Regions from separate parts of the Pseudomonas sp. rhizo66 genome, predicted to be linked through region 1. Evidence: riboswitches for the same ligand, from Rfam matches in the RefSeq annotation. Region 1 holds a riboswitch; each other region holds the start of a gene.
The links. Region 1 has a riboswitch for cobalamin ahead of QZR14_RS19420 (TonB-dependent receptor plug domain-containing protein). Riboswitches for the same ligand answer to the same signal wherever they lie in the genome.
Positions count from the first base shown of each region.

Region 1 (9,706 bases):
TTCCGGCAGCCATTTCTTTCTTGTAACTGGCCTTCATGGCTTCCATCTGCGCGCCTAACTCGTCCAGTTTGGCTTTGCCCAGGAGTTTTTTTGCTTGAGGAAACATTTCCGTTTCTTCCTCTTCAATATGGTGCTCGAGCAATTCCTTGACCACTTTTACCCGGCCGGAAAATTCCGGGGTGCCCGGATCGGTCTGTTTCAGATCAGGCAGCACCAGTGAGTCGACGGTGCGGTGCTCTTCCTTGGCCTCGAAATACATGATGTCCTGTTCTTTGCCGCCTGCTTCCTTGAACGCGGGATAAAGAATTTCCTCTTCGAGCCGGGTATGGATGGTGATTTCCATTTCCAGTTTACCCAACAGTTCCACGCGTTTTTTCAGCGCCCGCTCCGTCGAGTCGCTGAGTTGGCTGAGGATGTCTTTGACTTTTACATGATCGGCTTTGAGAAGGTCGATGGCGTTCATTATGGTTCCTCGGCTGTCACGGAGTGAACACAGGCCGTTTTCTCACGGCGCTGTGAATGCTTTGAACCTGTGGCATTTGCCATGCCAATTTATCGATCCGGAAAAATGCTGCGGCTTCAAAGGCTTGCAGCGCCTTAGGCAAACTGCCTTCATGCAGCCTGCATGACCTGTGTCGTGCGACCATTGCAGTTCACAGCCGAGGCGCCGAAGCGGGGTATGCTGCTGTCACCGTTCTACCGCTGACCTCAAAAACAACGCGGGCAATCAATGCCCGCGCAGACTCAAGACTTGTCGTTGACGCTCACTGCGGTACCACGTGCTTGGGCCCCGCCAACGCCCAGGCAATCAACCCGAACAACGGCACAAACACGATCAGCACAATCCACACGCCTTTATTGCTCGCTTTGCCCTCGCTCTTGCGCACCCGATTGATGGCCCAGAGTTCAATAAGCAGAAGAACTGCCGCCAGTACGATCCACACGGTTTCGATTTGCATTGGCTACCTCCTGATGGTCTGTGCGTTAGGTGGCGTGGGGGGCGGCGGGTTCATTTATTTTTGTTCAGGGCATTGAGCTGGCGGGCCAGTTCCAGAGCGACCCGACCGCTGTTGAAGGTCGGCAGCAGGTGCGTGAAGGGGATGTCGATCATTCGGTTTTCCCGCACCGCGCGCAGTTGCGACAGTACCGGGTCGTGGCTCAGCAGATCGCGTTTGCGACTGGCGGGTGACCAGTCGGCGTCGGCCAGCAGGATCACGTCGGGATCGCTGGCCAGCAGGGTTTCGCTGTTCACGGTTACTCGATAAAGGTTGATGTCGGCGAACACATTGCGCGCACCGGCAGCGGCCAACAGCTGGGTGACAAAGCCGCGTTGACCTTCGCTGTCGAGGCCTTTGACCTCGCTGTCGAGATAGAACACCGACAGCGGTTGGCCAGTGGCGCCCAAGGCCCGGGCGCTGGCGAGATCGGCGTCCATGGCCTCGCTCAACTGCTGCGCCTGTGGCTGTTTGTGCAGCAATTTGCCCAAGGTCAGCAAGTCACTGCGAACTTGCGCGAAGTAATCCAGCGAATGCCCGTTGCAGGCCGACTCGAGCAAATAGGACGCGATGCCATTGCGCGCCAGCCCCGAACGCGAGGTCACACCGTCGCCGAACGCTGTGGCAAACCCGCCGATCACCAGATCCGGTTTTTGTGCATAAAGGACTTCGCTGGCCGGGTACTGCCGCGCGATCACCGGCACACCGAAATACTCGGATGGCTGCTGAGCGGCAGCGGTGTCATCCAGATAGGCCACGCCGACCAACGCTGGCCCGGCGCCCAGCACCAGGACGATATCGGCCGCATGCTGATTGAGCGCGACGATGCGCGAAGGCTTTACGGCGTCCCATTGCTCGCCGCAATTGCGGTAACTGTCGGCGAGTACGGGCATTGCGCAGAGCAGGGCGGCAAGCGCCACCAGGATCGATCTCATACCTGCGCCTTGATCAGCAAATCCGCAACCACTTCACCGCCCACCAGATGTCCCTCGACCAGCCGCTGCACATCTTCATGGCTGCGCACGCCATACCAGCAGCGCTCCGGGTACACCGTCACAATCGGCCCCAGATTGCACGGAAACTGGCAGTGCGTGCGGGTCAGCAAGACCCCGCACGGCGTCTCGATGTGATCGTGTGTCAGCAAATGCCGGCGCAAGGTTTTCCATAACTGCAAGGCGCCGCGCTGGGTGCAGCGCGGGCCGGTGCAGACGAATACATGGCGCGCATGCTCGGGCACTTGCGACCAGTCCGGGTGCGTGTCGACGCCGTCGACGGTTGTGATCTCACTCATCAGAAGCGGTACGTGTAGCGCACTTCGGAGGTGAACGGCCGGCCGAGGTTATCGACGTTGCTCGAACGGCTGGTGACGTAATCACGGTCGAAGAGGTTTTCCACCAGCAGGCTCACGCGGTGCTGGTGGGCATTGTCGAGGTAGCGATAAGCGTCGGCATCAACCACGGAATAATTGCCGTATTCGACTTGCTTGGAACTCTTGATGTCGCGGATGTAACGGATCGCACCGCCGGCGCCCCACAGGCGGTTTTCCGATTCGTAGCCCAGCCGCGAGCGGGCGAAGAAGCTCGGGATATCGTTGAGGGTCACACCGCTGCGCGATTCGGTGAGGTTGCGGGTCATGTCCGCTTGCAGGCTCCACCGATCGTTGAGCGCGAGCTTGGCGTCGGCCTCGAAACCACGCATGCGCACCAGGCCTTCACCGTTGACCCAGTGAATGTCGTCAAGGGTAATCAGGTCATCGATCTTGCGTTTGAACAGGGTCACGCTGGCGCTGAATTCACGGTCCAGCAAGAGGCCTTTGTAGTCGACACCGAGTTCAGCGTTGCGGCTTTTTTCCGGCTTCAGGTTGCGATTGCCGATCTCGTCGCCCGGCTCGTTGACGAACAGTTGCTCGGCGTTCGGCAGTTTGTAGGCGCTACCGTATTGGCCGCGCACCGACCAGTTGTCGTTGAGGTCATACAGCGAAGTGAGCATGCCGACCGTGGCGCCGTCGCCGCCGCTCATGGCTTCGTGACGTACGCCGATGCTCGGGTGCCAGTCGGGCAGGGCGTCGATTTGCGGCCGCAGTTGCGTGTAGAACGCGTGGGCTTCGGCCTTGTCGTTGTCGATGATCAACACATCGTCCTGACCCTTGAACCATTGATTGTCGGTGCCGAACACCAGCACATGGCCGCCGGGCAATTGAGCCTTGCCTTCGGCCTGCACACCCCAGTCGGTGAAGCCCCAATAGTCGTTGTGATTAATGACCCTGGTGCCGCTGCCATTGACGTTGTTGACGCGGGTATAACGTGTGTCCCAGTCGTTGATATGGCCTTTGACGAAGTAGCTCAGGCGTTCATTGAGGGTTTGTTCGAAGGTCGCTGTGGCGATCTGCTGCACGCGGTCGTTGTTGGTCTGGTGATTGTCCAGCGGGCGGGCGAAGTCGAGGTTGGCGTCGGCGTACTGGTAGAACAGTTCCAGTCGCGAATCATCCTCGAACGACTGAATTGCCTTGCCGCCGAACGTGGTGACTTCGTAGGCGCGTTTTTTCTCGCTGACGTTCTTCAGGTCGCGGTTGCGGTACGGCTGGTAACCGTCGGAGACGTTGTGGCTGACGTACGCCAGCAGACCGAGATCGCCAAAGCCGTTAGTGAAGATATTCTCGACGCGGGCGTCTTCGGTGGTGCCGCCAAAGCTGTCGACGCCTAGATTCACCTCGCCGGAGGCTTTGCGCGACTGCGGGCTGCGGGTGACGATATTGATCACGCCGGACACGGCCTGGGTGCCGAACAACAGGCTCTGGCCACCCTTGAGCACTTCGATGCGCTCGATGGCGTTGGCCGGCAGGGTGTCCAGATAGAGGCCGCCATACAGGCGATTGTTCAGGCGCACGCCGTCGAGCAGGATCAGCGTGTCGTCGTTGCGCCCGCCGAGCAGCGAATAGGTGCCGTAGTCGAACGGGCCGTTTTTCGGCGCGACATACAAGCCGGGAATGAACATCTGCATCACGCGGCTGACATCGGCGCTGGGGCCGGCGCGTTCGATCTGCTCGCGGCTGACGATCTCGACCTTGCTGCCGAATCTGGCCATGTCGGCGACGGTGGTGGACTCCACCGACGGTGCAGAAACGATTTGCTGATTGAGTTGCAGTGGCGCGTCGTCGGCCAGCAGCACAGGGCTGAACAGGCAGCCGCACAAGAACGTTGGAGCCGAGGTGTAGAAAGGTCGAATCATTGTCTTCTCGAAAAGGATCTTCGCAGAAGAGCATGCAAGAGAAGGCATCGCGCACAGCCAATACCGGCCCATGCCCGCCCACCGCAGGATTTTGCCAAACACTTTCCAGGCCGGTCTCCGGGCTCGCGCGTATCGAGGCTTTCACCTTCCCATGGCTGTGTGGCCACAGTGGTGTATTGAAAGCATCACGCGCATACCGTTGCGGGGGCAGCACCGGACTTGTTCGAAAAGAACGTACCGGTTTCCCGTTTCACCCCATGCACGGCGGCATGGGACACCTGAAACTGGCCGGCATCTGAACATTCGACGAGCGTCTCGTCAATGTGTCAACCAACGGAGGAAGTCTATTGAATGCGTTCCAGAGCGACAAACTGGCCACTCAACCACGTATAAAGCTGAGACACCGCCGGGGTGATCTGCTTGCGATGCGGGCACACCAGGCTCAACGGTGAGGCATTGCCGGGAAAATCCTTCAGCAGCACGACCAGTCGTCCTGCGATCACGTCTGCACTCACGTCCAGCCAGGATTTGTTGGCGATGCCTTCGCCGCTCAACGCCCAGCGGCGCACGATGTCGGCGTCGTCGCTGAACAGCGGTCCCGAGACCTGGATCGTTTCACTGCCAAGGCTCCACTTGTCGTAGATCCGGCCACCTTGCTGGTAGAGCAGGCAAGGGTGGTTGTGCAGATCGACCGGCGTTTGCGGGTATCCGTGGCGCTCCACGTATTCCGGTGCGGCGACCAGCACTCGCCGGTTCCACGGTGCCAGCGGCAGCGCCACGTAGTTGGCATCTTCATTCGAGCCGTATCGAATCGCCACGTCTACCGGGTCACGAAACAAGTCGGCCATCTGGTCCGACAGGGAAAATCGCAAGGTCAGCTCCGGGTGCTGGCGGCGAAACAGCGTGAGCCACGGCAGCAAAATGTTGCGCCCCAGATCCGACGGCGCCGTCACTTGCAGCACGCCACGCAACGTGGCGGTTTCACCGCGCAGGTTTTCCTTGCCTTGCTTGAGCGCCTCCAGCACCGAGTGGGCGGTGGGCAAGTATTGCTCGCCCTCGGCGGTTAATCGCAGGCTGCGGGTGGTGCGCGCAAACAGGCGCACGTCCAGCTCACGCTCCAGTCGCTTGATCGCCGCGGCAACCTGACCGGGCAATAAATCCGCCTCAAGGGCGGCAGCGGTGAAGCTGCCCAGCGCGGCGCTGCGGGTGAACAAACCAAGATCATCAATGCGGATCATTTTCACTCCTGCAGTGAAAGTGTTGGCGCATTCTGCTGGTTTTTCTTTGTGCTTGGGAAGTCGAAGATGGCGACAAGCGAGCACATCAGCTCTTCAGACAGCGAGTTTCCATGAAAGCCATCACCTTCACACAACACGCCTTGCCCATTGAGGATCCGCAGTCGTTGCAGGACATCGACCTCCCGGTGCCGACTCCCGGCCCAAGGGATTTGCTCGTAGAGGTTCAAGCCGTGTCGGTCAATCCGGTCGATACCAAAGTGCGCGCCGGCACTTTCACCAAAGAACCGAAAATCCTCGGCTGGGATGCCGCCGGCATCGTCCGCGAGGTCGGCGCTGAAGTGACGCTGTTTCAGCCTGGCGACGAAGTGTTCTACGCAGGCTCCCTTGCCCGCACCGGCAGTTATAGCGAATTTCACCTGGTGGACGAGCGAATCGTCGGGCACAAACCGCGTTCATTAACTGCAGCGGATGCGGCGGCATTGCCGTTGACGTCGATCACCGCTTGGGAACTGTTGTTCGACCGTCTCGGTGTCACCGAGGGTTCAGGGCAGGGCAAGTGCCTGTTGATCACGGGTGCAGCGGGCGGCGTCGGTTCGATGCTGGTGCAACTGGCCCGACAGTTGACGCGGCTTACCGTCATCGGCACCGCCTCGCGGCAGGAAACGGCTGACTGGGTCCGGCAATTGGGCGCGCATCACGTCATCGATCACAGTCAGCCGTTGCTCGCACAGTTGCAGGCACTGGGCATCGACGAGGTCAGCCATGTCGCCAGCCTGACCCATACCGAGCAGCATTTTGCCCAGATGATCGAAGTGCTTCGACCACAAGGGCGTCTGGGCGTGATCGACGATCCTGAGAGCCTCGACGTGATGCCGCTCAAGCGCAAGTCGCTGTCGCTGCACTGGGAGCTGATGTTCACCCGTTCGCTGTACGAAACCCCGGACATGATCGAGCAGCATCACCTGCTCAATCGCGTCAGCGATCTGATTGACCAAGGCATTTTGAAAACGACGGTCGGTGAACATTTTGGCGCGATCAACGCGGCAAACATGCGCCGTGCCCATGCCTTGGTCGAGAGCGGCAAGGCCCGAGGCAAACTGGTTCTCGAAGGTTTCTGATTTCACTCATTCAGACGGGCCTGCACGCGGGCCGGTCAGGAGCAGCTCATGCGTATGAAAAAGCTTTCTGCTGCATTGGCCATGGTCATGGCAGCGCCGTTCGCCCATGCAATCAGCGCCGTCGCGTTGCCGGCTGATGCCCCCGCCGACCGATCGTTCGGCAAGCTTGAACAGGTCCATGCGTTCTACGACGCGATGCCCACCGGCGTGACCGTCACCGAGACCGGGCGAATCTTCGTCAACTTCCCGCGTTGGGGCGACAACGTGCCGTTCACCGTGGGCGAGATCCGCGACGGCAAAGTCGTGGCTTACCCGAACGCGGCGATCAACCAGGAAAACCTCAACGATCCCAGTGATGGTCTGATCAGCGTACAAAGCGTGGTGGCCGACGGGCGGGGCCGTGTCTGGTTGCTCGATACCGCCGCACCGGGTTTCGCAGAGCCAAAACCCAAAGGCGCGAAGCTGATCGCGGTGGATCTGGTCAGCAACAAGATCGTCAAGCGTCTGGTGTTCCCGGACAACGTCATGTTGCCGAGTACCTACGTCAACGACATGCGTTTCGACTTTCGCAAAGGCCCAGAGGGTACGGTCTATCTCACTGACTCGTCCCTGCGCGGACCGGGCGCAATCATCGTCATGGACATCGCCAGCGGCAGTGCAATGCGCCGTTTGAGCGGTGTGCCGGCAACCTCGGTTGACCCGACTTTTGTTCCGGTGGTTGAAGGCCTGCCACTCACCGTTGAAAGTCCGGACGGCAAGCGCAAACCGCTGGGCGTAGCCTCGGACGGCATCGCGCTGTCGGCGGACGGCAAGACGCTGTATTTCACGCCGCTGTCGAGTCGGCACCTGTATTCGGTGTCCACCGCGTTGCTGCGTGATGCCAACTTCAGTGAACAGCAACTGACGGCCGCCGTGCAGGATCTGGGGGAGAAGGGCGCGTCCGATGGTCTGGAGGCTGACGCCGCCGGCGCCATCTATGCCGGCGATTACGAGCACAACGCGATCCGCAAACGCCTGCCGGACGGCCAATGGCAAACGCTGGTACACGACCCGCGCCTGCTCTGGCCAGACACATTGTCGATTGGCCCCGACGGCTATCTGTATTTCATCGCCAACCAGTTGCACCGCCAGGCGGCATTCCGTTCCGGGCAGGATCAGCGGCAAAAACCTTACAGCCTGATGCGTCTGAAGATCGACGCAGCGCCGGCACCGACGCGCTGATTTCCAAGCGGCATTGAGGTTTACGTTTTCACTTTTCAGATCAGGAGTTCAATCATGGATCTCGTTTCTCTGGCCAAGCGCCGATTCACCACAAAAGTTTTCGATGCCGACCGCAAGATTCCCAGGCACACACTGGAGTTACTGCTGGAACAACTGCGTAACAGTCCGTCGTCGGTCAACTCCCAGCCTTGGCATTTCGTGGTTGCCGAGAGTGATCAGAGCCGGGCCCGAATCGCCCACAGTACTCAGGGACCGTTCAGCTTCAATCAGCCGAAAATACTCAACGCGTCGCACGTCATCGTCTTTTGCACTCGCACGCATCTGCCGGAGGAATACCTGCAGGCGTTGCTGGCTCAGGAAGCCATGGACGGGCGTTTTCACAATGCCGAGGCGCGAGCAGGGCAGGAGCGTGGACGGCGCGGTTTTGTCGATCTGCATCGCTTCGATCAGAAAGACCTGCAGCACTGGATGGAAAAGCAGACCTACCTCGCGCTGGGCACATTGCTGCTGGGTGCCGCCTCGCTGGGTATCGACGCGACGCCGATGGAAGGTTTCGACAGCAAAGTCCTCGACAGTGAACTGGGCTTGCGCGAACAGGGGTTCACCAGTCTGGTCGTGGTGAGCCTCGGCTATCACAGCAGCGAAGACTTCAACGCAGGCCTGCCCAAGTCCCGCTTGCCGTCCCAGTCGCTGTTTACCTTTCTCTGAATGCAACCGGTCCCTGGAGTATTGAAGATGAGCCAGTCCACAGAAACATTGATCTCGATTGCCGTGCTCAAGGCCAGGTCAGGCCAGGAGCAGGCCTTGAAAGAAGGCTTGCTGGCGCTGGTTGAGCCGACACGCGCAGAGCCGGGCAATCTCGATTACGTGTTGTTTGAACTGCGCGACCAGCGCGGCACGTTCTACATGCGCGAGGCCTTCAAGGATCAGGCGGCACTGGATGCGCATTTCGCCATGCCTTACTTCAAGCGCTTTGCCGCCGTGGCGGATGACCTGCTGGAAGAGCCGCTGCAACTGATATTTCTCGAGCACGTCTCGAACTGATCCAGTCGTCCACGCAACCTGTCAGGATGTTCTGCCATGAAAGATAACGCGCAACGGCCAACCCACGTGACGCCGGTTTACGAAGACATCGATGCCATTGAAACCAATGAGTGGCTGGAAGCCTTGGCAGGTGTCGCGAAAGTAGGTGGCAGACCGCGCGTGCGGTTCTTGCTGCTGCGACTGGCCGAGCAGGCCAGCCGTCTCGGCGTGCAAACGACGGCGAGTGCGTATTCGCTGTACCAGAACACCATTGCGCTCGAACAGCAGCCGGTTTATCCCGGGGATCTGGTGATGGAGGAGCGCATCACTTCGATCATTCGCTGGAACGCCCTGGCCATGGTGGCGAAGGCGAACAAGGCCTATGGCGAATTGGGTGGTCACATTGCCAGTTATGCCTCGGCGGCGGAAATTTTCGAGGTCGGCTTCAATCACTTTTTCCGTGCGGACAGCGAAGCCGGGCGGGGTGATCTGGTTTACTTCCAGGCGCACTCTGCGCCCGGGGTGTACGCGCGGGCCTTTCTTGAAGGGCGTTTGCAGGCGTCGCAACTGGAGCGTTACCGGCAAGAAGTGAAGGGTGGCGGATTGTGTTCCTATCCGCATCCCTGGTTGATGCCCGACTTCTGGCAGTTTCCCACGGGCTCAATGGGTATTGGCCCGATCAATGCGATTTACCAGGCACGGTTCCTGCGGTATTTGCAGCACCGAGGGATTGCCTCGACGGAGGGGCGGCATGTCTGGGGCGTTTTTGGTGATGGCGAGATGGACGAGCCGGAGTCCATCGCTGCGCTTTCGCTGGCAGCGCGGGAGAATCTCGATAACGTCACCTTCGTGATCAACTGCAATCTGCAGCGTCTCGACGGAC
Region 1 covers NZ_JAUJWZ010000016.1:127,698-137,403, forward strand. The annotation lists gene QZR14_RS19400 (hemerythrin domain-containing protein) at 1-463, opposite strand, end outside; gene QZR14_RS19405 (PLDc N-terminal domain-containing protein) at 765-959, opposite strand; gene QZR14_RS19410 (ABC transporter substrate-binding protein) at 1,010-1,930, opposite strand; gene QZR14_RS19415 ((2Fe-2S) ferredoxin domain-containing protein) at 1,927-2,286, opposite strand; gene QZR14_RS19420 (TonB-dependent receptor plug domain-containing protein) at 2,286-4,223, opposite strand; cobalamin riboswitch at 4,315-4,520, opposite strand; gene QZR14_RS19425 (LysR family transcriptional regulator) at 4,568-5,461, opposite strand; gene QZR14_RS19430 (zinc-binding alcohol dehydrogenase family protein) at 5,572-6,579, shown strand; gene QZR14_RS19435 (major royal jelly family protein) at 6,628-7,800, shown strand; gene nfsB (oxygen-insensitive NAD(P)H nitroreductase) at 7,855-8,508, shown strand; gene QZR14_RS19445 (putative quinol monooxygenase) at 8,536-8,844, shown strand; gene mdeB (alpha-ketoglutarate dehydrogenase) at 8,881-9,706, shown strand, end outside.

Region 2 (9,706 bases), on a different contig from region 1:
TGACTGACGAACATTGCCAGCGTCTGGGCCTGGAGCAAATGGTCCCGGCCAATGGCAGCGTGTTCAGCACGGCGTTCACCGTGTCGATTGAAGCGGCGGTTGGCGTGACCACCGGTATCTCGGCAGCAGATCGCGCCTGCACCGTGGCCGCTGCCGTCGCGCCGAATGCGCGTGCGGAAGATCTGGTGCAGCCGGGCCATATCTTCCCGCTACGCGCCAAGGAAGGTGGCGTGCTGACCCGCGCCGGCCACACCGAAGCCGGTTGCGATCTGGCGCGGCTGGCCGGTTTCACCCCGGCCTCGGTGATCGTCGAGGTGATGAACGACGACGGCACCATGGCCCGTCGTCCGGATCTGGAAGTGTTTGCGCGCAAGCACGGGATCAAGATCGGCACCATCGCCGACCTGATCCACTATCGCCTGAGCACCGAGCACACCATTGAACGCATCGGCGAACGGGAGCTGCCGACGGTGCATGGCACGTTCCGCTTGATCACCTTTGAGGATCGCATCGAGGGCGGCGTGCACATGGCGATGGTCATGGGCGATTTGCGCCGTGAAGAGCCGACGCTGGTGCGCGTGCATGTAATCGATCCGCTGCGCGACCTGGTCGGTGCCGAGTACAGCGGGCCGACGAACTGGACGTTGTGGGCGGCGTTGCAACGGGTCGCAGCTGAGGGCCATGGGGTTGTCGTGGTGTTGGCCAATCATGAATCGTCGCAGGCGCTGCTGGAGCGTGTGCCGCAATTGACTCAACCGCCACGGCAGTTCAGCCGTTCGCAATCGCGGATTTATTCGGAGGTGGGGACTGGGGCGCAGATTCTGCAAAACTTGGGGGTGGGCAAGCTGCGGCATCTGGGCCCTCCCCTGAAATACGCTGGTCTGACCGGGTATGACCTGGAGGTGGTCGAGAGTATTCCGTTCACCGAGTGAAGCTGCCCTCACCCCAGCCCTCTCCCGGAGGGAGAGGGAGCCGACCGAGGTGTTTAGTCGCTATACATCGACCTGAAATACCGGTGCGAACTCAGGTTTTGAACAGCACGAATATCAGGTCCCTTTCCAATACCAAGTCGAGCTCGATTTTGAACAACATGAGGATCGGCTCCCTTTCCAATTCCGGGTCGGACTCGGTTTTGAACAGCATGAAAATCGGCTCCCTTTCCCCCTCTCCCATTGGGAGAGGGCTGGGGTGAGGGGCTGGATCTAGAGTTTCTACACATCTCTCGAGTGAAAAAATCACCCACCGCCAGATAACCGGTAAGGCAAAGTGCTTGCACAAAGTTTGGAATACCATAATATGATATTCCATAGACCGGACACTCCAACGGACGTCCGTCTACTGCTCCCGACAGGCGGGCAACAACGCAAGCCCGCTCAAAAACACAACAATGAGGGCGTAAAAATGGTGTTGAACAAAGCTGCAACCGCGATCTTTTTCGCGGGACTGCTCAGCGTTACCGGTCAGGCTGCCATGGCTGCCGAAAGCGTGAACTTCGTCAGCTGGGGCGGAAGCACCCAGGATGCGCAGAAACAGGCCTGGGCCGATCCGTTCAGCAAGGCCAGCGGCATCACCGTCGTGCAGGACGGCCCGACCGACTACGGCAAACTCAAAGCCATGGTCGAGAGCGGCAACGTGCAGTGGGACGTGGTCGATGTCGAAGCCGATTTCGCCCTGCGCGCCGCCGCTGAAGGCCTGCTCGAACCCCTCGATTTCAAAGTCATTCAGCGCGACAAGATCGACCCGCGTTTCGTCAGCGATCACGGCGTCGGTTCGTTCTTCTTCTCCTTCGTCCTCGGCTACAACGAGGGCAAACTCGGCGCCAACAAGCCGCAGGACTGGAGCGCCCTGTTCGACACCAAAACCTACCCCGGCAAACGCGCCCTCTATAAATGGCCAAGCCCCGGCGTGCTTGAACTGGCACTGCTGGCCGATGGCGTAGCCGCCGACAAGCTCTACCCGCTCGATCTCGACCGCGCCTTCAAGAAACTCGACACCATCAAGAAAGACATCGTCTGGTGGGGCGGCGGCGCGCAGTCGCAGCAACTGCTGGCGTCCGGTGAAGCGAGCATGGGCCAGTTCTGGAACGGTCGCATCCACGCCCTGCAAGAAGACGGCGCACCGGTCGGTGTGAGCTGGAAACAAAACCTGGTCATGGCCGACATTCTGGTGATTCCAAAAGGCTCGAAAAACAAGGACGCGGCGATGAAGTTTCTGGCCGCCGCCAGCAGCGCCAAGGGCCAGGCCGACTTCTCCAACCTGACCGCCTACGCCCCGGTCAACCTCGACAGTGTGGAGCGTCTGGATTCGACGCTGGCCCCCAACCTGCCGACTGCCTACGCTAAGGATCAGATCACTCTTGATTTCGCGTACTGGGCCAAAAACGGCCAGGCCATCGCGACACGGTGGAACGAATGGCTGGTCAAATGAAAATGGCGGCCACCGCGTCCCGTCCCTCCACTGCCACCGGGAGCGCGACCAGCGCTGCCGGTAAGGCCCACGGAAAACAGGCGGTTGCGATGCAGCAAGCCCCGTCCCTCAGACAACGCTGGCGCGGCGCCGGCAACCTCGCACCGGCGCTGCTGTTCATCGGCCTGTTCTTTCTCGCGCCGTTGATTGGCCTGCTGTTGCGCGGCGTACTCGAACCAACTCCGGGCCTCGGCAACTACGAACAACTGTTCGCCAACTCGGCCTATGCGCGGGTGCTGCTCAACACCTTCTCGGTGGCCGGGCTGGTGACGCTGTTCAGCCTGCTGCTGGGCTTTCCGCTGGCGTGGGCGATCACGCTGGTGCCGCGCGGCTGGGGGCGCTGGATCCTCAACATCGTGCTGCTGTCGATGTGGACCAGCCTGCTCGCCCGCACCTATTCGTGGCTGGTGCTGCTGCAAGCCTCCGGGGTGATCAACAAGGCCCTGATGGCGCTGGGCATCATCGATCAGCCGCTGGAAATGGTGCATAACCTCACCGGTGTGGTGATCGGCATGAGCTACATCATGATCCCGTTCATCGTGCTGCCGTTGCAGGCGACCATGCAGGCCATCGATCCGATGATTCTGCAGGCCGGCTCGATTTGCGGCGCCAGCCCGTGGACCAACTTCTTCCGGGTGTTCCTGCCGCTGTGCCGGCCGGGTCTGGCCTCCGGTGGCTTGATGGTGTTCGTCATGTCGCTCGGTTACTACGTGACCCCGGCGCTGCTCGGCGGCGCGCAGAACATGATGCTGCCGGAGTTCATCATTCAGCAGGTGCAATCGTTCCTCAACTGGGGCCTGGCCAGTGCCGGCGCCGCGTTGCTGATCGCGATCACTTTGGTGCTGTTCTACTTCTACCTGAAGCTTCAGCCGGAATCCCCGGTTGGCGCCAGCAACGCGAGGTAAGCCGACATGCTCCTGACCCCCAATGCGATGAGCCGGCGCATGCGCTTCGGCCTCTACGCCACCACCGGGCTGATCGGTCTGTTCCTGCTGTTGCCGATCGTCTTCATCGTCCTGCTGTCGTTCGGCTCCTCGCAGTGGCTGGTGTTCCCGCCACCGGGCTGGACGCTGAAATGGTACGGCCAGTTCTTCTCCAACCCGGACTGGATGAACGCCGCAGCCGCTAGCCTCAAGGTTGCCGTGCTGACCACGATCTGCGCCGTGGCCCTCGGTTTGCCGACGGCGTTTGCGCTGGTTCGCGGGCGCTTTCCCGGTCGGGAAATGCTCTACGGCCTGTTCACCCTGCCGATGATCGTGCCGCTGGTGATCATTGCCGTGGCGGTGTATGCGCTGTTTCTCAAGCTCGGTTACACCGGGACCATGTTCGCCTTCGTCGTCAGCCATGTGATCGTCGCGCTGCCGTTCACGATTATCTCGATCATCAACTCGCTGAAGCTGTTCGATCAGTCGATTGAAGACGCGGCGGTGATTTGCGGTGCTTCACGCCTGCAAGCGGTGTTCAAAGTGACGTTCCCGGCGATCCGTCCGGGCATGGTCGCCGGCGCCCTCTTCGCCTTCCTCGTGTCGTGGGACGAAGTGGTGCTCAGCGTGATGATGGCAAGTCCCACACTGCAAACCCTTCCCGTGAAAATGTGGACCACCCTGCGCCAAGACCTGACGCCAGTGATCGCCGTCGCTTCGACGCTGCTGATCGGCTTGTCGGTTTTGGTCATGGTCATCGCCGCCGCATTGCGCCGGCGCAACGAAATCAGCGCCTGAGCGCCAGGAGTACGACATGAGTGCCGTGATCAAAGACGCTTCCCAGCAGAACGACAAACCCCTGGTCAGCCTGCGCAACCTGAACAAGCACTACGGCGACTTTGCCGCCGTCGACAACATCTCGCTGGACATCAAGGACGGCGAGTTCCTGACCTTCCTCGGCTCCAGCGGCTCGGGCAAGAGTACGACCCTGTCGATGCTCGCCGGGTTTGAAACACCGAGCAGCGGCGAGATCCTCGTCAACGGTCAGTCGCTAGTGAATGTGCCACCGCACAAGCGCGACATCGGCATGGTGTTCCAGCGCTACTCGCTGTTCCCGCATCTGTCGGTGCGCGACAACATCGCGTTTCCGTTGGCGATTCGCAAACTGGCTACGGCTGAACGTGACAAGCGCGTCGATGCGATGCTGAAACTGGTGCAGCTTGAGCAGTTCGCTCATCGCCGTCCTTCGCAACTGTCTGGCGGCCAGCAACAACGCGTCGCCATCGCCCGGGCGCTGGTCTACGAGCCGCGCATCCTGTTGATGGACGAACCGCTCGGTGCGCTGGATAAAAAGCTGCGGGAAGATTTGCAGGATGAACTGCGCCAGCTGCATCGCCGTTTGGGTATCACCATCGTTTACGTGACCCACGATCAGGAAGAAGCCATGCGTTTGTCGCAACGCATCGCGATTTTCAGTCACGGCAAGATTGTTGGTCTGGGCAGTGGTTATGACCTGTATCAGAATCCGCCGAATGCCTTTGTCGCGTCGTTTCTGGGCAACTCGAACTTCCTCAAGCTCAAGGCACAAAGCAATGCGGCGGCGAGTTTTGAAGGGCAATCGTTGTCGATTCGGCTGACGGCCGGGTTGCATACCGATCAGGATGTGTTGCTGATGGTGCGGCCGGAAAAGGCCTTGGCGTTGAGCGTGGAGCAAGCTAGCAGCGAACCGCTGGCGGCCGGTTGGAACGAGGTTTCGGCGAAGGTGGTGGAAGTGCTGTTTCTCGGTGAGAGCCAGACTTGCAGTGTGGTTACTTCGGGCGGCACGTCGATGACGGTGAAGGCGTTGTCGGCCGCTGGCATGCCGCTCAAGGCCGGGGATCCAGTGCAGGTGCGCTGGGCTACGGCTGATGCGTGCGTGTATACCGAATGGACTGAAAGCGACCTCAACAAAGCGGCGGGCGCTCACTGATAGCGTGTTGCCTGTGAGATTTACCCCCTCACCCCAGCCCTCTCCCCAAAGGGGGGCGAGGGGGAAAGGGAGCAGATCGGGGGCTTTTCAGGACCTGAGATCGACTCAGGACTTTCAAGTCGATGTATAACGCCAAAGCAACTCGGTCAGTCCCCTCTCCCTCTGGGAGAGGGCTAGGGTGAGGGAACCAGTCGACGCGGTATCAGACAATAGCGCGGTAACCTTCGATCTCATCCGGCCACGCCGTGAGGATTTCGAAGCCGGTTTCGGTCACCGCCACCATATGCTCCCACTGCGCCGACAATGAGCCGTCCTTGGTCAGCACCGTCCAGCCATCCGCCATGTTCTTCACGTGACGCTTGCCGGCGTTGAGCATCGGTTCAACGGTAAAAATCATCCCGGCCTTCAACTTCATGCCCTGATCGGGAAAGCCGTAATGCAGAATCTGCGGCTCATCGTGATAAACCTTGCCGATCCCGTGCCCGCAGTACTCACGCACCACGCTGAAGCCTTCTTTCTCCGCCAGGCTCTGGATCGCATGGCCGATATCGCCCAACGTGGCGCCCGGCTTCACCACACGAATCCCCGCGCACATGGCGTCGTAAGTGGTCTTGATCAGATGCTGCGCCTCAGGTGTGGCCTCGCCGACCACGTACATGCGACTGGTGTCACCAAACCAGCCGTCCTTGATCACCGCGATGTCAAGGTTGACGATGTCGCCATCCTTCAACGGTGTTCCCGACGGAATCCCGTGGCAGACCACATCGTTGACCGAGGCGCAGACGGTTTTCGGAAAGCCGTGGTAACCGACGTTGGCCGGCACGGCTTTCTGTACGTTAACGATGTAGTCGTTGCACAGTTGATCGAGCTGATCGGTGGTGACGCCCGCCTTCACATGCGGCACCAGCATGGCCAGCACTTCAGCGGCGAGTTTGCCGGCAGCGCGCGATTGCGCGATCTCGGCCGGGGTGTTGATCTTGATCTGGTTTCTCATGCGCTGACGGCTTCCTGAGTCAGTTGTTGCAGATCCAGCCCGCCGTTCTGTTCGGCGCGGATCAGCAAGCGGCAAATGGCGCTGTGGTCGAGGTTGGGGTGCAGTTCGGCGAGCATGCCGATGCGCATCCAGTGCTCGGCCTGCGCGTTGATCGAGCGGCTGAGGGCGTTGCTGGAGATACGCAGGTTCTCGTGCATGTCCTCTGAAATCTTTACGATGCCCATATATGGATCCGATACGATGTGTATATGGATCGTATATTAGCCAACCTCTATTGAAAATTGCAAATACGCCCCCTGTAGGAGCTGCCGAAGGCTGCGATCTTTTGATCTTGCTGATGATCGTTCCCACGCTCCGCGTGGGAACGATCAGGCGGGGCAGGCCCTCGCTCAAATTTCAGGCAAAAAAAAGCTGCCAAATCTGGCAGCAAAAACTTTAAGAACACGCGATGTATTGGCCTCAGCATAGACGCCGGATAATGACAGTGTCATGACAGCCGCAAATTCATTCAACCGACCCTGCCCCGTCATCAGGATGTCATCAAGATCACGGCAGAATCCTCGCAAACCGTCTTGAGCCTTCGGGCGGATGCTCTGCAAGGATTCCCATGAAAGACGACGCCTCGCTGTTTGCCGCCATCGACCTGGGTTCGAATGCCTTTCGCCTGATGATCGGCCAGTCAGTACGCAGCCGAAAAGGCTTCATGATTCAGGAAGTGAAAACCCTGCGCGAGCCGGTGCGCCTTGCCGAAGGCTTTGACGGCGGCGCACTGGATGCGTTGGCCCTGGATCGCGGCTGGCAGGCGTTGGCGCGGTTCGGCAAGAAGCTGCGCGGCTTCGAGGCTGGCCGAGTGCGTGCGGTGGCGACCAGTGCAGTGCGCGAGGCGGACAACGCGCAACTGTTTCTCGCCAGTGCCGAGCGGCATCTGGGGTTTCCCATTGATGTCATTTGCGGCCATGAAGAGGCGCGACTGGTCTACGCCGGCGTGACCCATGCCTTGCCCTGCGCCGAGGACCTGCGCCTGGTGGTCGACATCGGCGGAGGTTCGACCGAACTGATCCTCGGCCAGGGTTCACAACCGTTGCTCACTGAAAGCATCGCCATCGGCAGCGGCACCCTGAGCACGCGGTTCTTTCGCGGCGGCGATGTGTCTGCCGGCGCGCTACAGGCGGCCGAACGCTTCGCCATCCTGCAGTTTGAAAAAGTTGCCCGACGCTACCGTGCGCAAGGCTGGCAGCAGACCATTGGCTCTTCCGGCACCGCGCGCATGCTTGCCAAAGTGCTCAAAGCCAATTGCCTAAACGACTTCGGTCAGGACGGCATCACCTACGGCGGACTGCTGCGCCTGTCGCTGCTGCTGTTGAAGGTGAACAACGTACAACAGCTCAAGCTCGCCGGCCTGCAACCGCACCGCCAGAGCATTTTGCCCGGCGGTCTGGTGTTGATGCTGGCGGCGTTCAAAGTGTTCGGCATCGCGCAAATGCTGCCGTCGGAACCGGGCCTGCGTCTGGGCGTGTTGCACGGTTTGATGAGCCAGCACTGATCCTCGCCGCGACAGATTCGTCTCCCCTTCAGCGGCTTGATCGACTACCATGCCGCCGCTGGTTCCCGAACGGGACTAATAGGGAATCCGAGATGCTTGCACAGCATTGATCGGAACTGCCCCCGCAACTGTAGGTGCCGAGCCTGCTCCACGACTGCCACTGGGTGAACCCGGGAAGGCCGGAGCCAGGTGATGACGCATCAGTCAGGAGACCTGCCGGCACAGTGACTACTAACCGGCGGGGTGTCCGGGAAGGACATCGTGCCGTGCGCGTCTTCGATTGCTGCCCGGCCTTGCGCGGTTGCCCTGACCGCGTTCGATGGTGTGTTTCCAGACCGTACTCTCCCGCTCCCCGTACGGTTCCCTCGGAGACTGCCCCATGCTGCTGCCCCGCATTGCCACCCTCATCACCGGCCTGAGCCTTTGCGCCCTGGCGCAGGCGGCACCGACTGTCTATCCGCTGACGATCGAGAATTGCGGCAGCACCCTGACCTTCCCGCAGGCCCCGACGCGCACCGTGACCATCGGCCAGGCCGGCACGGAAATGCTCTACGCCATGGGTCTGGGCGACAAAGTCGTCGGCACTTCGCTGTGGTTCAACAACGTGCTGGACAAGTACAAGGCGCAGAACGACCGGATCGAGCGCCTGGCCGACAACGAGCCGAGTTTCGAATCGGTGATCGGCAAGCGCCCGCAACTGGTCGCCGTGGAGCTGGAATGGATGGTCGGCCCGCAAGGTGCGGTGGGCACTCGCGAGCAGTTTCATGAGCTGAAGATTCCAACGTATCTGCTGCCCTCCGATTGCGAAGCCAAGGACAACCTGGTCGGCGCCGATGGTACGCGGCTGGCTCCGTTTCGCATCGACACGATTTACAAGAGCGTGAGCCAACTGGCGCAAATCTTCGACGTTCAGGAGCGTGGCCAGCAGCTCAATGATCAACTCAAGGCCAGCCTCGCCAAATCGATCGCCACCGCCCAAGGCAAACAGCTCAAGGATGCCAGCGCGCTGGTTTGGTTCTCCAGTGCACAAATGGACATCGAGCCCTTCGTGGCCGGACACAAAGGCGTTCCCGACTTCATGCTCAGCACCCTCGGCGTGCGCAATGTGGTGGCGTCCGATGAAGAGTGGCCAACGGTCGGTTGGGAAACCATCGCCAAGGCCAATCCGACCTTCCTGGTCATCGCGCGCATGGATCGTCGACGCTTCCCCGCCGACGACTATGAAAAGAAACTCGCCTTCCTGCGCAGCGACCCTGTCACGCGCAACATGGACGCGGTGAAACACAACCGCATCATCATTCTCGACGCCATGGCCCTGCAGGCGAGCCTGCGCATGTTCGATGGCATCGAGCAATTGGCCACGGCCATCAACGGCTATGACCTGTCGCAATGAGTGCCAGCCTGATCCGCACGCTCCTGGCCCTGGCGACCCTGTTGATTGCAGTGATCGCCGGCGTGGCCATTGGTGAAACCTCGATTGAACCGGGCGTGGTGTGCCAAGTACTGGCCAACAAATTATGGGGCGCCGGGCACGTGCTCGACCCCATCGATGAAGGCATCGTCTGGAACTACCGCCTGACCCGCGCATTGGTCGCGGCGGCATGCGGTGCCGGGTTAGCCACCTGCGGAGTGATTTTGCAGTCGCTGCTGCGCAACCCGTTGGCCGATCCGTATCTGCTGGGCATTTCTGCCGGCGCCTCGACCGGGGCGGTAATGGTGGCGCTGCTTGGCGTCGGTGCCGGGTTGATCTCGCTGTCGGTCGGTGCCTTTGCCGGCGCGGTCACGGCGTTCGTGCTGGTGATTGTGCTGGC
Region 2 covers NZ_JAUJWZ010000024.1:20,900-30,605, reverse strand. The annotation lists gene ribBA (bifunctional 3,4-dihydroxy-2-butanone-4-phosphate synthase/GTP cyclohydrolase II) at 1-932, shown strand, start outside; gene QZR14_RS24485 (ABC transporter substrate-binding protein) at 1,402-2,427, shown strand; gene QZR14_RS24480 (ABC transporter permease) at 2,424-3,371, shown strand; gene QZR14_RS24475 (ABC transporter permease) at 3,378-4,187, shown strand; gene QZR14_RS24470 (ABC transporter ATP-binding protein) at 4,204-5,358, shown strand; gene map (type I methionyl aminopeptidase) at 5,561-6,352, opposite strand; gene QZR14_RS24460 (ParD-like family protein) at 6,349-6,576, opposite strand; gene QZR14_RS24455 (hypothetical protein) at 6,742-6,951, opposite strand; gene QZR14_RS24450 (Ppx/GppA family phosphatase) at 6,960-7,895, shown strand; cobalamin riboswitch at 7,938-8,130, shown strand; gene QZR14_RS24445 (ABC transporter substrate-binding protein) at 8,275-9,288, shown strand; gene QZR14_RS24440 (FecCD family ABC transporter permease) at 9,297-9,706, shown strand, end outside.
Region 2: it holds a riboswitch for cobalamin, as region 1 does, so the genes downstream of both, QZR14_RS24445 (ABC transporter substrate-binding protein) here and QZR14_RS19420 (TonB-dependent receptor plug domain-containing protein) in region 1, are expected to answer to the same signal.

Region 3 (9,706 bases), on a different contig from region 1:
ACGCCTGCGAACGGGAAGACTTCAATGTAACGAGGGTCGGTCGGGTATGCGGGGTTGACCGTGCGCAAAATAAACCCCGAGCGCGCACGAACCGCGTCGGTGTTCGTCCGGTTCTCATGCTCCACCTGAGTGTCATGCAGTGGCAGCCTTAACGAGTAAACGACTACTTCGTCGCGCTCCAGATCAGTGCCGCAGGCCGGCAGGTACTGGCTCAGCAATGCTTTGATCAGTGTTGCGTAGGCGGCTCGCGGGGTATCCAGCCAGCTGCGGAATGCCTCGTCGAATGCCGTGTCTGTTTCGTGACGAAAGCGGCTCGGGGGCCTGAGTGTCAGGTTTTCCATGGCACTGACCATGTCGCGTTCGTGTTGCTCGAGTGTCTGCACTGCCAACTCGACTTCGCTCAGCGAGTACGGGGTACGACGAAGTCCCAGCAGCCCCGTTTCCACCGACCAGTCCAGCGCAGCACGCGCTTTGGCTGCCGTTACCAGCCGCTGTTGCCCGACATCGTTGGCATGCGCCTGGTAATGCTCGGCTGGCAGGTTGAGCAGTTGTTCGAACGTCATATACCGGGATGACCCGGGAGCGATGGTCTCTGCCAGAATAAAGCCGCTCTTGAAATTGACCCAGGTGCTGGAAGTGCCGTAGGGAAGATCCTCGGGAATGTCCTCGACCCAGGCTTCGCTGGCGATATTGCTTTTGAAAATGGCGACTGCCAGTAATGCGGTGGTGCGGTTGACGCAAAGCGTTCGTTGGAAATGCTCGACCAGCGATTGACGTATGGAAGAGTACCGGCTTCCGGTTTCGATAAGGATCTGCAATTCGTTTCGATAATGACTGTCGGGATCGGGTTTTACCTCTAACCAAAGCGCGCGCCACAACAGTTTTTTCAACACACCAGGGGGGCACTGCTGGTTGTCGCCTGCACCGTACCAGTCCAGTTCGTTGGCAATGCGTTGGGCCAGTTGCAGGTTCTTTGCAGCACCCAGAACGGTTTCCAGAAGAGCGACAGGGATGGTGTTGGCAAGTTTGTCCAGTTTGTCATTGAATTTTTCCGGCAACAGGTTTGCCAACAGTGAGCGGGATGTTTCCAGTCTAATCTGGCGAACAATGCGCATGATCGCTTGATCACCCGCAGCGCCCAACAGGTGCTCAAGGTCACTGACGTGTCCGTCATGTCCAAGCAGCCACAGTGCGCGATGGTCAACCAGATTATGGAGAAGGCGTTGCCAGCCGGCGCTGGTGGCAGGCTGCATCGGTTGCAGCGAGTAGTAGGCAAGCACCAGATCGAGCCTTACCGAGCCGTCGCTGTTGACGCCGTTGCCGACTTTACGGTGAATATCCAGCAAGACATCGACGTCGATAGACCAGTAGATCGGCACCTCTCTGAGAATCACCGAGTGACCGGCTATGGTGAAAACTTCCGGGGGGGAGGGCGCTGGCGTTTTGGCGGAGCTCAAGTGGAACGATACAAGGTCATAGAAGAAGTCATTACCTAAAGGCGATTTATCGACGCCGATCGGCGTTGAAATATGCCTGATGAAGTCTTCATCCTTTTCCAGCTTGTTCAAAATACGAAATGCTTCCTTGCATTCGCGCCCCAGCGCAGAACTGGCTGGAGGGTGATAGTAGAGGTCGCGTGCATCACTGTTGAAGTGCTCACCAACGAGCGTGTGCAGGTAGCTGATCAGGTGGTTGATATCCTGTAGTCTGCGCGGCGGTGTTCGGCTATAGAACCTTGATAACGATGTATTCATTAAGCGCCTTTGAAATAAGTGCGATGGAAACTTGCAAATAAACGAAGGCGGTGAATATATCGGCCGAAAAAATCCCCGAGGCATACATATATATGCCTGGTGCTTGTTTCAGTATCCATTTGTTTACGTGGCAGTCCGCTGGAGGAAGCAGGCCTGACGACGCCGCGAGGCGCTGGGTGGAATGACGAATCCGGCATTTTCCGACAAAAATACTAGGACTTTGTCAGCCGCGTCATTTGGCGTAAACTGCGCCCAAGCCTGCGAGGAGTTTCCATGACCGCTATTACCATTACCGACGCCGCCCACGATTACCTGGCCGATCTGCTCTCCAAGCAGAACACCCCGGGTATCGGCATCCGCGTCTTCATCACCCAGCCTGGCACCCAGTACGCCGAAACCTGCATTGCCTACTGCAAGCCGGGCGAAGAAAAGCCTGAAGACACCGCGCTGGGGCTGAAAAGCTTCACCGCTTACATCGATTCGTTCAGCGAAGCGTTTCTCGATGACGCCGTCGTCGACTACGCCACCGACCGCATGGGCGGCCAGCTGACCATCAAGGCGCCAAACGCCAAAGTTCCGATGGTCAACGCCGACAGCCCGGTCAACGAGCGCATCAACTATTACCTGCAAACCGAAATCAACCCGGGGCTGGCCAGCCACGGCGGTCAGGTCAGCCTGATCGATGTGGTTGAAGACGGCATCGCCGTGCTGCAGTTCGGTGGCGGTTGCCAGGGCTGCGGCCAGGCGGACGTGACCTTGAAGGAAGGCATCGAGCGCACTCTGCTCGAGCGTATTCCTGAACTCAAAGGCGTTCGCGACGTGACCGACCACACGCAGAAAGAAAACGCCTACTACTAAGGTGTTCGCTGCGACATAAAAAACGGCGCCCCGTGAGCGCCGTTTTTTTATGCGTGAAGCAAAAGATCGCAGCCTTCGGCAGCTCCTACAGGGATTTACACTTCAATGCAGGAACTGCCGAAGGCTGCGATCTTTGATCGTTCCCACGCTCTGCGTGGGAATGCAGCCCGGGACGCTTTGCGTTCCAATTCAAGGCCTGTAGATGTGCGCATGCCCGGCGCGATACAACGATGACTCGCTGAAAACCTCACTGCCCAACACCCGGCCCACCAGAATCAACGCCGTACGCCGAAACCCTTTGGCCTCAACCTTTTCGGCAATATCCGCCAGCGTCCCCACCACCCAATCCTGATCTGGCCACGTCGCCCGGTGAATCACCGCAATCGGGCAATCCGCGCCGTAATGCGGCAGCAGTTCCACCAGAATCTTCGGCAAATGGTTAACGCCCAGATGAATCGCCATGGTCGCGCCATGCTGCGCCAGACTGCCCAGCTCTTCGCCTGCCGGCATCGCGGTTTTCTCGGCGTAGCGGGTCAGAATCACGCTTTGCGACACGTCCGGCAGGGTCAGTTCCGCGCCAAGCAACGCCGCACAGGCTGCGGTGGCAGTTACACCGGGAATGATCTCGAACGGAATATTCAGCTCGCGCAGGTAACGGATCTGCTCACCGATCGCGCCATACAGGCTCGGATCGCCGGAATGCACCCGCGCCACATCCTGGCCCTTGGCATGCGTGGTCTTGATCAGTTCGATGATCTGTTCCAGATGCAGTTCGGCGCTGTTTACCACCGTTTCCGCCTGATGGCCATCGAGCACCGCCGCCGGCACCAGCGAACCTGCGTAGATAATCACCGGGCAACTGCGGATCAGCCGCTGGCCTTTGACGGTGATCAGTTCCGGGTCGCCGGGGCCGGCGCCGATGAAGTAGACGGTCATCGTTGAATCCTGAGTAAAAGAGGGCACGACCGCGTTGCAGATGAACAACGCTCATGATCAATGGCGAGGATTATCGGGATTTTACGCCGCGCCGGCCAATGCCAGCGTGGCCTGAGCGTATTTCTGCCGGGAAATCAGCAGTTTTGCCGGGGCCTGAATCAGCTGTTCGGCGAGGGCCAGTGCCGCGCTTTCGGCGACGCCATAGCAACCGGTGCGTTCATAAGCGATTTGCGAATGGTGACTGAGCCGCTGTTGGTAACTGGCCAACTCGTCGCTGCTGAAGTACAGCAAGGGCAGGGCCAGTTGTGCAGCAAGTTCTTGCAGGCCCGGCTCGTCACGCTTCAAGTCGATGCTGGCCAGCGCCTTCACCGCCTCAAGCTCAATGCGATGCGCCTGTAACGCTTGATCGAGTAACGCGCGCAGGGTGCTGGCCGGGCAGCCACGCTGGCAGCCCAGGCCGACGACCAGGGTCGGCACTGCGCGGTCATCGGTCATGCGGGGTATTGGCCATCGCTTTTGCGGCGGAACAACCAGGCACTGATCAGGCCCAGGGCCAGCCAGAACGCGACGTTGGTCAACTGCGAAGCGATTTTGAACTGAGCTTCCAGTGCTTCGGGGGCGAGCATCGAATGCACTTCCGGTTGCGGCGCGCCAATCACGTGCGGCACGGCGAGGATTGCCACGCCCAGCAGTTTCATCAGCCAGTGACGGCTGAACACGATGAGGGCCAGGCCGGCAGCGGTTGAAGCAGCCGTTCCGATCCACCACGTTTGCCGCGAAGCCAGATCGGCCGCAGCGGTGCCGGGCAGTTCAGGCGGCAGGCCCAAGGTAGGAGCAAGCACGAACGTCGCGTAACCGGCCAGGCCCCAGAGCAGGCCCTGTGAAGTTTTGGTCGGTGCGCGCAAGGTGTACAGGCCCGCAAGCATCAGGGCGAAACCGACGGCCACCACCAGATTGCCACCCGTGGTCGAAACCACGCGCTGCCAGCCGTCTTCCGGCTCCCAGGCTTCGGCATCGTGGCTGTGCGCAGCCACGCCAGCGGCGTGTTCGTGAACCGCTATCGGCTCGGATTTCTCGAAAGTTTCGGCCTGCAGAATCAGCGGCGAAACCCAGAAGCTTTGCAGTAAGGTGAGGAGCAGGGCGGCCAGCAGACCGGTGAAACCTGCAGTTTGCGCGATACGCTTGATCATGTCGGCAGGCCTCAGTGGCACGGGAACGCGGCGCTGTGGCGGGTATCGTGGGCAGCGTTGTGCACCGCTTCGATGTGCGAGAAACCGGCGAAGTAAACCAGACTGGCGCCGAGGATCGACGCGAAGATCGCGGCGGTCAGGCGTTGGCTCAGGGTGGTGGTGCTGGCGATTTTGTCCGTGTTGCTGCCGGTGCTGCTGATGATCGACATGGCGCTTCCCTCTGGAGTGTCAGCGGGTGAATAGAGCGCATGAAAACCCCGGCGGGCTGGGCTCGCAGAGGTTCGAACAGCGCCCGCCCACCGCGGGTTTGTTATGTGCAGCGCCGCACAAATGCGGGCTGTGTGTTGCGGGCCGGTCTCCGGGCTCACGAGGGGTTGGCGTCAGGCCGACCTGCAAGCGTCACCTTCCCATGCCTTGCTGACACAGTGGTTTTGACGCTTCGCTCGCTTACCGTTGCGGGGGCAGCACCGGACTGACATGGGCTTGAGTAAAGCACATGATTCACCGGTTTCCCGTTTCACCCTGTGAAGGGCACCCGTAACAAGTTGTGTAGGAGAGCATGGGCGGGGGATTTGAGTCAATCGGCGCCTAGCGCATGATCAGCAGGACGTACACCCCCAGCGCCATCAGGAACGCATAATAGGATTTGATTCGCGTCAGGCTCAGCAGCCACGCCAACGCCACCGGCAGGATCCATGGCATGGCCGTCAGGTGCTGGCTGGCCAAAGGGTAGAGTGAGACCGCCAGCAGGCTGACGAGCATCGCCACCGATGTGTATTTTCCCAGACGATCGATGAAAGCGCGGGCAGTTGCCGAAAGCCGTTCGACATCGACGGCAAGCGGCAGCAAGCGGCATACGATCGAAACCAGCGCGCAAATCAGTACGTACAGCCAGAAAGTACCAGGTTCAATCATAGACATAGCTCGTCAGAACGGTGATGGCGAGCACCAGCAGCAAGCTGACCTCGCCCAGCCACAGCAAGCTCGCGGCGGTGGCCAGGCCGGCAATCCATTGCGCATGGAAGCTGTGACGGTCGCGGGCCATCTTGCCAAGCGAAGCGCTGATGAAAATCGCGATCACCACACTGACGTGATCCATCACTGCGTTGTCGGCCACGCTGGCGAAGCAATACCCGCCCACGGTGCCAAGCAGGGCGGCGGCGTACAGCAGAAAGCACACGGTGTTGGCATACGGGCGGCTGATCGGTTGCTGATCCTTGCGGATCGACATCAACGTGAAAGCCGCATTTGCCATCACCGCCAGGGCGGGGACGAACGCTTTGACCGGGCCCTGGAGGCTGGATTTCAGGCTCAGTGTGAAGACCAGAAAACGCAAGTTGATACTCAGCGCCGAGACCAGCACGCCAAAGGCGTTAAGCAGGTGCGCCGGGGTTTCCAGCAGCGTCAGTTGCAACGGCGAGGCCATTACCGTACCGCTGAAAACCACCATGGCCGGAAGATCCAGACCATGGCGGCGCCCGAGCATGCCGATCAGGGTGAAGGTCAGCAGCAGCGAGAAGACGAACGGTAGCGCATCGCGGATACCGGTCGCGATCTCGCTGCGCGACGCCGGTTTTGCCAGGTTCGACTCAACCAGCATGAGTGCTGTGCCGCGAGCCGGCCAGCAATTGCTCTACGCCGTTCTTGTAGGCCAGGGCTTTTTCCAGGTAGTACTCGGTGGAGAAGCGCGGAATGAACTCTTCCACCACGGCCACACCCCGATAGCCGTTGACCGCGAAGCGATTGAGCACATCGCTCAGGCGCAAGTTGCCTTCGCCAATCGGCAGATGTTGATGGTGGGTGTTGTTGAGGTCGGCAATGTGCAGATGCCGGGTAACCGGCGCCAGATCGGCAATGGCTTTGAACAGGCTTTCACCATACGGCAGCAGTGAGCACAAATGCGTCACGTCGATGGTCACGAAGCACCCGGTCTCCTTGTGAAAGCGCAGGTGTTCCTCGACGGTGAAGACCGGGAATTTCGGCCGCTGACCGCCCATGTTCTCCAGGCACAGGGCGATGCCATCGGTGTTGCAGCGCTTGGTCACCTCGTTGATCGCTACTATCAGGTTGTCCAGCAGTTCGCCGTTTTCCAGTTGATCTTTGTAGCCGGGATGAAAAGTGACGCTGGTGGCGCCGGCCTCGTGGGAAAACTCCACGGCGGCACTCAGGCAGTCCACCGCTTGGGCACGTTCGGTCAAATCCGGGGAGCACAGGTTGTACTGGCGACCCCACCATCCGGCGTGGACGGTCAGCGTGATGCCATTGTGTTCGGCGAAGCTGCGGATTTTCCCGGCAAGCTCGGACCGGTCTTCGGCGCTCAGCGACCAGAAGGTTTTTTCGGCGTCTTCGCCGATCTCGAACTCGACCGCTTGGAAATGTCTGGCCAGATCGGTGATCGAACCAAGGATGTCTGCAGGGTTGTCGTAGACATTGGTGGAAAAGGAGATCATCGGGAAGTGAGCGCTGATCGGGCCTTCGATGTGATATAGCGGGTCTTTACGGGTCATTGCGCTGGTCCTTGCGTAGTGAACTCTGGGTGGGTGATCGCGGCGTTGAAGTCCGCCGGGTCGTCGGCGTCGCTGCAGCCCAGCAGCGTGTAGCCGTGGCGGTCTGCGGAACGGCTGATGCTCTGGCCGAACTTGTCGGGGTTGAGGTTCACGCGTAATGCAAACGGGTGTTGCAGCAGGCGTGCCTGGAGCTGTTGCGGATCGGCGGTCGGGGCCGCCTCGATGTAGCGGATCGCCATTTTGGTGTAGGTTTTCTCGGGCGTCGGCAGTGACGTGCCGGTCATCGCGGCGATGGTGCTCGCTGCCAAATGCACCCCGGTGGTTTTCCAGACCATTTCCCAGATCTGGTCACCGCCGAAGCGGGTCTGGGTTTCGATGAATTGCAGGCGTGAACCGTCCAGCTTGATTTCCGTGTGGGCCGGGCCCCAGCGGTTGCCCATTCGCCCGAGCAGCCACAGCACCGCTTCTTCGATCTGCGCGGCGGTTTTCTCGTCGAGCCCGGCAGGAAAGTCATGCCCGGTTTCGACATAACCGGGGGCACCGCTGGTGTATTTGCGCGTGATGCCGAGAATCCGGTGCTGGCCATCCAGGCTGAGGGATTCAACGCTGTATTCGTCGCCGCTGGCGAAGGCCTCGATCAGATTGTTTCCCTCCAGCGAGATGTGGTCGACATCCTCGGGCCTGTCTATGGCATAGACACCCTGGCTGCCCGAACCGTTGACGGGTTTGACGATGGCCGGGCCATGGCGCAGCACGAAAGCGCGAGCCTCGGCACCATGGTTGATAGCGGCAGTGGGCAACTCGTAGCGACTGCCTTTGAGCAATTGGCGAAACAGCAGCTTGTCGCGACTGACTTCCACACTGCGCAGGTTGTTGTGGACGATGCCCAGACGTTCGCCCAAGTGTGACGCGGGCAGCAGGCCCAGTTCCGAAAACGAAACCACGGCATCGAATGGCGATTGCCGGTGCAGCCGTTCTACCGTCGTGCTGTAGGCCGGCAGATCGGCAATGTCAGGCGTCAGCAGTAGCGTTGCGCGCTCGCGCTGATAGTCAGATAACTCGCCGGGTTGCTGGACGAGAGTAAATCGAAACTGCCGCGCAGTATCCCAATCCAGTCCCGAATCACGCCCGCCGATGAGCAGAATGTGTTTGGTGTTCGCCGCCGTGGGCTGTTCGCCATAGACATCAATGTCGCTGACGGCGAGCAAGGATTGTCGCAGGCGGGCGGTGTCGGGTTGCCTGAACTCGATGTACAGGTAGTTCTGAAAACCGTTGCTGACCGGTCCGATGGCTTCGCCCGGAGTGACGTAGGCATACCAACGCTGGAAACCTGGCAAGCGGCAGATCCGGTCGGCGCCGTGCAGTCCGTCATAGAGCCGGTCTGTGCGGGCGAAAGGGGTGGCGATGCCGAACGCATCCGGCGCTTCGCTGGCGCTGGGCAGGGGCTCGGCGGACAGAGCACGGTGGTAGCAGATATCCAGCGCCAGCCCCCAGGCTTGGCGAATCACATGAATCCGGCTGCCGCCGGGGCGTGCGCCGACTTCGAGGACTCTTGGCCCGCGGGGGGTGAGAATGAACTCGACATGGGCAAACGTGCCTTTGAGCGCTAACGCTTTCACGGCGTCATGGGCCAGGCGATGGCAACGCTCCTTCAGCGCTGCGTCGGGCTCCAGCAGCGACGGCGTGTAGCGGGCGAAATGGTGAAAGTCACCGCGATCGATATCGACGCCGGCAATCACATCGACGATCGGAAAACTGCTGATCGTGCCATCGGCGGCAATCGTGCAATCGATGGAATGGTTGGAGCCCTGGAGAAATTCCTCCAGCAGCAGTTGATCGGTTTCGCGGCTTTTGCCCGCCACATAGCGCTGCAGCGCCGGCCATTCATGACGGGCGTAGTCGAGCAGATCCTGCTGATCGTCGATGCAGCGTACGAACAGGCTGCTGTAAAGGTTCGCTGGCTTCAGGATGAACGGGTAGGGCAGCTCGCCCGGGCGCGCCAGCAGGTCATCGATACGCACCTGGCGAGAGACCACGTGCAGATCCAGGTTGCGCGACTGTTGGAAGCATTGGCGTTGTAGCACCTTGTCCAGCGTGTTTTCCACGTTACGGTGCAGGTGGGCCAGCGCCGGCAGCGCCGCACACAGCCGCCCCGTGATCGCGACATAACCTTCACGGAAATTCAGGACACTGGTGAAGCCGTGCTCGTCCAGCAACTGTTGCGTCAGCTGGATCAGATCCGGGGTCAGCCCTCTGGAAAAGTCGTACAGCGCCACCGGCGAGATCTGTTTCGCATCGGCGATCTTGCTGGTTTTGCGACTATCGGCAATCAGCAAAGGGGTGATGCCCTCGGCAATCAGGCCCTCGTATTCTCCGTCGCGAATATTGCCGATGATCAGGCAGGCCGCTGCACTCATTCGCCAACCTCCTGATCGAAGCTGTAGTGGACCCGGTTCAGGCG
Region 3 covers NZ_JAUJWZ010000001.1:72,918-82,623, forward strand. The annotation lists gene QZR14_RS00235 (SET domain-containing protein-lysine N-methyltransferase) at 1-1,754, opposite strand, end outside; gene nfuA (Fe-S biogenesis protein NfuA) at 2,028-2,612, shown strand; gene cobM (precorrin-4 C(11)-methyltransferase) at 2,802-3,548, opposite strand; gene QZR14_RS00250 (cobalamin biosynthesis protein) at 3,630-4,043, opposite strand; gene QZR14_RS00255 (CbtA family protein) at 4,040-4,738, opposite strand; gene QZR14_RS00260 (CbtB domain-containing protein) at 4,750-4,947, opposite strand; cobalamin riboswitch at 5,071-5,292, opposite strand; gene QZR14_RS00265 (hypothetical protein) at 5,327-5,653, opposite strand; gene QZR14_RS00270 (AzlC family ABC transporter permease) at 5,646-6,338, opposite strand; gene QZR14_RS00275 (sugar phosphate isomerase/epimerase family protein) at 6,328-7,245, opposite strand; gene QZR14_RS00280 (ATP-grasp domain-containing protein) at 7,242-9,662, opposite strand; gene QZR14_RS00285 (hypothetical protein) at 9,659-9,706, opposite strand, start outside.
Region 3: it holds a riboswitch for cobalamin, as region 1 does, so the genes downstream of both, QZR14_RS00260 (CbtB domain-containing protein) here and QZR14_RS19420 (TonB-dependent receptor plug domain-containing protein) in region 1, are expected to answer to the same signal.